Regions from separate parts of the Bacteroides sp. BFG-637 genome, predicted to be linked through region 1. Evidence: riboswitches for the same ligand, from Rfam matches in the RefSeq annotation. Region 1 holds a riboswitch; the other holds the start of a gene.

Region 1 (3,684 bases):
GACTGGGATGTGGTTGAAAAAAGAATGTAATCGGATTTCATAGACTAAACTATACTTATGAAAAGGTCGTTGTGTATTTCACAGCGACCTTTTTACAGATTAAAAAAACTGACTTTTATTGTATATCAGACGCATTAGTTGTATTTTTGCAACTAATAATCCAACATAACAAACAATTATGATACTATATAAAAGAAAAAAAATACGATTTATCGTCTCCATTGCAATCCTTTTCTTCCCCCTTTTTTGCAATGCTTCCACCACAGAAGAATCTGCGGGAGAAATTCTGTTCATCACCTCTTATAATTCGGATACTAAATATACCTACGACAACATCAGTACATTTATAGAAACTTACACCCGATTGGGAGGAAAATACTCGACCATCGTAGAAAACATGAATGCAACAGACTTAACGCAGGCACACCAATGGAAAAAAACATTAACCGATATTCTGGATAAGCATCCGAAAGCTAAATTAGTGATTCTTCTGGGTGGGGAAGCATGGAGCAGTTTCCTCCATCTTGAAGATGAAAAATACAAGCAGCTTCCTGTTTTTTGCGCAATGGCATCACGCAACGGAATCCGTATTCCGGAGGATTCGATCGATATCCGAGACTATAATCCAGTAAGTATCGACTTAACGGAACGAATGAAAGAATATAATGTAAAATACTGTAATTCATACGAATACAATATCAGCAAAGACATAGAAATGATACAGGATTTCTATCCGGATACCGAGCATCTGGTATTTGTATCGGATAATACATACAACGGACTTGCCGAACTGGCATGGTTCAAGAAAAACCTGCAGCATTTCCCGCAGTTATCTATCACTTACATCGACGGTCGCATCCATACACTTGATATGGCTGTCAATCAATTGCGCAATCTTCCCAGAAACACGGCAATGTTACTTGGCATCTGGAGAATCGACAGCCGGGGTATCACCTACATGAGCAACTCTGTTTATGCTTTCTCCAAAGCCAATCCTCTCCTGCCTGTGTTCAGTATGACTTCCACTGCCATTGGTTACTGGGCTATCGGAGGATATGTCCCGCAATATGAAGGAGTGGGAAAAAGCATGGGAGAATATGCTTACCGTTTTTTAGACCAGAAGGAAACTGATATCAGCAGTATCAATATCTTGCCCAACAGATATAAATTTGATGCGAAGAAACTAAAAGAATGGGGATTTGAAGACAAGAAGTTACCTGTCAACTCAATGGTCATCAATCAGCCCATCCCGTTCTTTGTAGCTTACAAGACAGAAGTGCAGTTCATCCTGATCATATTTCTCGTATTAGTAGGAAGCCTGATGATTTCCTTGTATTACTATTACCGGACTAGAATCCTGAAGAACCACCTTGAAAAAACGACGAAACAATTACGGGAAGATAAAAAGAAGCTGGAAGAGTCTGAAGTTGAATTACGTGACGCCAAGGAACGTGCCGAAGAAGCCAATCAGTTGAAAAGTGCCTTTGTTTCGAATATGAGCCACGAGATACGGACACCTTTAAATGCCATTGTCGGTTTCTCCAGCCTGATTATCGGCTCTGTTGAGCAAAATAAGGAACTGAAAGAATACGCAGATATTGTCCAGACCAATTCTAATTTACTGCTACAATTGATTAGTGACGTACTGGATATATCACGTCTGGAATCAGGGAAACTGCAATTCAATTATGAATGGTGTGAGCTGGTGAACCATTGCCAGAATATGATTACCCTGACCAACCGGAACAAGACAATGGATGTAGACATCAAACTTCAAATGCCTAAAGAACCCTATAAGCTCTACACAGACCCGTTACGCCTGCAACAGATTATTATCAATCTACTGAATAATGCTCTGAAATTCACTCCCGCCGGAGGAAGTATCACGCTGGATTATAAAGTGGATGAGGAAAAGCAATGTATGCTGTTCTCCGTGACTGATACCGGCACAGGAATCCCCGAAGACAAGCAGGAACTCGTATTCCAACGTTTCGAAAAGCTGAATGAATTCATGCAGGGTACGGGATTGGGACTGGCCATCTGCAAACTGACCATCCAATATATGGGAGGTGATATCTGGATTGACAAAAGCTATAAGAATGGTGCCCGGTTTATCTTTTCCCATCCCATCAAAAAACAAAAATCAACAGAAAAATGAAAAAAAATCGGATGATTTAGTGTTTTTCTGTTTCTTTTTCGCTTACTTTGCCCCTGTAAAGACAAAGGGGTGCCCCTCGAGGGGCTGAGATTATACCCTAGGAACCTGATGCAGTTAGTACTGACGTAGGGATTGTGTTTCTTCGTTATCGCCTTTCCATTCAAGCACGCTCTTTGTATTTACTTTCAATTTATTTATTCTGATAGGACAATGAAAGTACAAGTGAACAACAAAGAGGTGGAAATTATTCCTGATTCTACCCTTACACAACTGACAGCACAGCTCGAACTTCCTGTTCAAGGCATTGCTATCGCCGTAAACAACAAAATGATTCCCCGTACCGAATGGGAAGGTTTCATATTGCATGAGAACGACAACCTGGTGATTATCAAAGCTGCTTGCGGAGGATAAGGGAATGGTCAGTCTACAATTTATCACGCATCAGACCGAACGGTATTCGTACCTCGAATCGGCACGTATGGCACTCGAAGGAGGGTGCAAATGGATCCAGCTACGCATGAAAGACGCTTCTCCCGAAGAAGTGGAGGCAGTAGCCTTGCAACTGAAACCGCTCTGCAAAGAACACGAAGCGATCTTGATTCTGGACGACCACGTCGAACTGGCGCAAAAGCTGGAAGTGGACGGTGTGCATCTGGGTAAAAAAGATATGCCTATCGACCAAGCTCGCCAGATACTTGGAGAAGCCTTCATTATCGGCGGCACCGCAAATACATTCGAAGATGTCGTACAGCACTACCGTGCCGGAGCCGATTATCTCGGCATCGGTCCTTTCCGGTTTACCACCACTAAAAAGAATTTAAGCCCTGTACTGGGATTGGAAGGTTATTCCTCCATCCTTTCACAGATGAAAAAGGCGAATATCGAAATCCCCGTAGTAGCGATTGGAGGAATCACTTATGAGGATATCCCTGCCATACTTCATACAGGAGTCAACGGGATAGCCCTGTCGGGAACCATTCTCGGAGCGGACAATCCGGTAGAAGAGACACGTAGAATCATTGATTCACCACAGAGTACACAGAGTTTTTCGTTCTTTCCTAAAACAGAATGATAAACACATATACTCTGTGTAACTCCATAATGAATAAGAAATCATCAGACCTCCGTGTCCTCTGCGTCCTCTGTGGTGAACTCATAAATTAGCATTTAAATAATCAACTAAAATACATAAAATGGAAAAGTTAGTAATTGCGGGACGCGAATTTAACTCCCGTCTTTTCCTGGGAACAGGAAAATTCAATTCCAATGAAGTAATGGAACAAGCTATTCTGGCTTCAGGCACGGAAATGGTTACTGTTGCCATGAAACGAATCGACATGGACAACAAAGAGGATGACATGCTGAAACATATTATCCATCCGAATATTCAGCTATTGCCCAATACTTCCGGTGTACGTAATGCAGAAGAGGCTGTTTTTGCCGCACAGTTGGCTCGCGAAGCCTTTGGAACAAACTGGTTGAAACTGGAAATTCACCCGGACCCGCGTTATCTGCTCCCTGACTCT
Region 2 (3,684 bases), 4.8 Mb from region 1:
AAGGTCTTTGTAGATATAAAGTCCGCAGCAGACAATATCCACAAGAATCCAGGCAAACCATTGTTCAATGTATTTGCGTGCTAGCATCCACATGCCGACAATACTTAATGCTGTAGTAAAACTGTCCAGCCAGGGAACGTTGCTATCCGTATATGCTATCAGTATCCATGCAATACCGAGGAAAGAAACGACGAATACCAGAAAAAGAGGTAAGTAACATTTTCCCGGAGTATGTATGATAGGAAGATCTTTGGATTTTTCCCCTCCCCACATCCAGAATACCCAGCCGTAGATGGCAGCTATCAGGTAGTAGATATTGATGCCAAAGTCAGCATACAATCCGGCTTTGTAATATACGAAGATGTAGATGGCAGGCATCACGATGCCCGCTATCCAAAGGTAGATACTTGCCCGGTACTCTAACCAAAGGTAGACCAGTCCGACAATCGTACCGAATATTTCCAGAAAATTCAATTCCATAACTCTGTGTGATTAAAAGCGGAAAGAAACATGTCCCATAACGTTTGTTCCTGCTTGTGCAGCATATCCGGCATAGTTACCCCGATTTTCCAGCGTATCGGTGTAGTCACTTGATGCCCAGCCGTTGTTTTCATATTTTTCATTAAACAGATTGTATACAGTAAATCCTACGGTGACTTCTTTCAGTACTTTCTTGGGACGGAAGCTGTACGCCAGATTGAGGTTGCTGACAAAATACTTATCAAGAGTCAGTTCTTCAATTTCTGCGTTTGTCATATACTGTTTGCTTACGAACTGTGATTGCAGGGCAGCTTCGAATCCCTTAGATTTGAATGAGAAACGATTGTTGAGTAGGAAGTCCGGTGAGAAAGCAATGTGAGTGTCTTTATGCTTTATCTGAATAGTCGGGAGAGAAGTAGAGCTACCGTCATTATTATAGTGGTAGCCCGGCAGGCTCTCTACGAAATCCTGAATACGGTTTTTGCTCCATGTAGCGTTGATGTCCCATTGAAACCATCTGCACGGTTTGATTCCCAGCATGATTTCGATTCCCATGCGATAACTGTCCGGCACATTTTCGGTCAGTGCTTCACCTATATCGTTTAAGGCTCCAGTCAGAACCAGTTGGTCGGTATAGTCCATGTAGTAGAAGTTTGCACCTGCCGTCAGCCATTGGTTGGCGAAGGTATATCCCGCTTCATAGTCGAGCAGCTTTTCTGCTTTGGGGTACGAATCCGGATCACCATCCGTATAATTGTTTCTTGTCGGCTCTTTTTGAGCAACCGAGAAAGACGCATAGACACGATGGTTGGAAGTAATGTTCCAGTTTAATCCTACTTTCGGATTAAAGAAATCGAACTTTTTGTCTACTGCCAGTGGGCGCAGCGCATTCTTGCTCCAGTCATATTTATCATTGTTTCCGTCGATGGTATAGTTGATGTGGCGATACTGGAGATCGGCATAAGCACTTAGTCCTCTGGTAAGATCGTAATTTGCTTTCAGATAAATATTGCCATCGGTCTTCTTGGATTTGTTGCGGTAGTATTCATGGTCGGGCGATAGAGTACCCACGTAATTTTTCACCCAGGGGACTTTTCCGAAGTTATTGCCCCGGTATTGATTTAATCCGCCGCCCAGAGATGCACTTAGCCTGTTGGTTGCGTAATTGAGGGAAAAAACACCACCGCCAAATTTGTTGTCCATCTTCTTTTGACGGACTAGATCGCTTTTAGCTATTTCGGTTCCATCTATTGTAAATGGCTTTAAACCATATTCTATCAGGTATCTGTCATCTTTATACTCTTCGTAATAACCGTCACCTTTAGTATAATGTAAGGCAACGTTTAGATTCCAATCCGTTGAGAAAGTATGGTTGAAGAGAAGTTGATAATTCTTTTGCAAGTAATTATCTGTTTGGTCGTCGTAATAATGTTTTTGCCGTTGGCGTCGGTGTACATTTCCCCGCAAGGATTGTAGCGTCTGCCAAATTCTTCCATTTGCTCTTTTGTTGCGTATCCCCAAGCATGATATGTCTTTTCTTTTCCGGCAAATGCAATCAGTTTCACAGAGGTGTTTTCTGCAAAATAACCTCCTTGCAGGTAGTAAGAGTTCAAGTCCACCGAAGCACGGTCTATGTATCCGTCCGTACCGATATTGGAAAGGCGGGCATCAAACGTCCAGTGGTTATTGAGTAAGCCGGTTCCCACTTTCACTGTTTCCTTGTGCGTGTTGAACGAACCGTATGAACCATTGAATTCGGCGTATGGTTTCATAGATGCACCTTCGGTTTGCATATTGACACTGGCTCCGAAAGCACCTGCTCCATTTGTTGATGTACCTGCTCCGCGCTGCACCTGCATATCTTTTACGGAAGAAGAAAAGTCGGGCATATTCACCCAGAACAGGTTATGGCTTTCGGCATCGTTCATCGGTATGCCGTTTACCGTGATGTTGATTCGTGTGCCGTCGGTTCCACGTACGCGAAGCGTTGTATAGCCAATACCGGCTCCTGCATCTGACGTGGTCAGTGTGGAAGGAGTCATACTTAGCAGATAGGGGATATCCTGTCCGAAGTTTACCTTTTTGAGTGCTGCTTTATCTATATTGGTGAATGCCACGGGAGTTTTGGCTGTGGCACGTGTGGATACTACCTGCACCTCTTGCAGGTTTACTACTCTCATACTGTCCTTTGCACTCGTCTGTGCATGAACAGTGATGCCTGCGCCCGATAAGGCGACGGCCATCCATACAATTCTTTTCATTTTGCTTACTAATTAGTTCTCTACGCCGGCATTACCCGGATCAGATTCTATGGGTATGTTCTCAGCCCGTCATGTTAAGGCACCCCTACCAGTGAATCGACTGCAAAAATACGGCTTTTGAAGGAGGAAAGCAAAAAAAACTTTTAGATTTACTAAAAACAATATAACTTTGTAGATTGTTGAAATACCAATACAACAGTTTATTCATTTAATATATAATTTAATTATGCTACTCTTACTTCAAGCAACACAAGCTGCGGATTCTGTGCAAGTGGCCGCAGATGAATTAATGAAAGAGGCGATTGCCAATGCCGACGGATTGGATAAGCTTTCGCTAATTACTCAACAACTGATAGATTTTGGTATTCGTGCCGGAGAACGTATACTGATTGCGGTCATTGTCTTCATCGTCGGACGTTTTTTGATTTCGCTACTTAATAAGTTTATAAGACGTCTGATGGATAAACGAAAAGTGGATGTAAGTATCAAAACTTTCGTTAAAAGTCTGGTAAATATCCTGTTGACGATCCTTTTGATTATTTCTGTTGTCGGCGCCCTGGGAGTTGAAACTACTTCGTTCGCAGCTTTACTGGCTTCTGCCGGTGTGGCTATCGGTATGGCTTTGTCCGGCAATTTGCAGAACTTTGCCGGAGGATTGGTTATTCTTTTGTTCAAACCTTATAAAGTGGGTGACTGGATAGAAACACAGCAAGGTTCATCCGGTACGGTAAAAGAAATCCAGATATTTCACACCATCCTTACGACTGCGGATAATAAATTGATTTATATCCCAAATGGTTCATTGAGCAGTGGAGTAGTGACCAATTACAGTCATCAGGAAACCCGCCGTGTAGAATGGATTATTGGTATAGATTATGGGGAAGATTACAATAAAGTTCATCAGATAGTTCGTGATATTCTGGCCGCCGATAAACGTATCCTG

The links. A riboswitch is a leader RNA that binds a small molecule or an ion and turns the genes downstream of it on or off. The one in region 1 is predicted to bind thiamine pyrophosphate.
Region 2: linked by a shared signal. The riboswitch ahead of NXX38_RS01700 (TonB-dependent receptor) and the one ahead of thiS (sulfur carrier protein ThiS) in region 1 are both predicted to bind thiamine pyrophosphate.

Annotation. Positions count from the first base shown of each region.
Region 1 covers NZ_JANUPD010000002.1:5,206,136-5,209,819, forward strand. Annotated here, with positions in the region: gene NXX38_RS20375 (superoxide dismutase) at 1-30, shown strand, start outside; gene NXX38_RS20380 (HAMP domain-containing sensor histidine kinase) at 179-2,158, shown strand; TPP riboswitch at 2,214-2,307, shown strand; gene thiS (sulfur carrier protein ThiS) at 2,369-2,569, shown strand; gene NXX38_RS20390 (thiamine phosphate synthase) at 2,574-3,230, shown strand; gene NXX38_RS20395 (thiazole synthase) at 3,352-3,684, shown strand, end outside.
Region 2 covers NZ_JANUPD010000002.1:388,807-392,490, reverse strand. Annotated here, with positions in the region: gene pnuC (nicotinamide riboside transporter PnuC) at 1-480, opposite strand, end outside; partial or broken gene NXX38_RS01700 (TonB-dependent receptor) at 493-2,741, opposite strand; TPP riboswitch at 2,742-2,838, opposite strand; gene NXX38_RS01695 (mechanosensitive ion channel family protein) at 2,968-3,684, shown strand, end outside.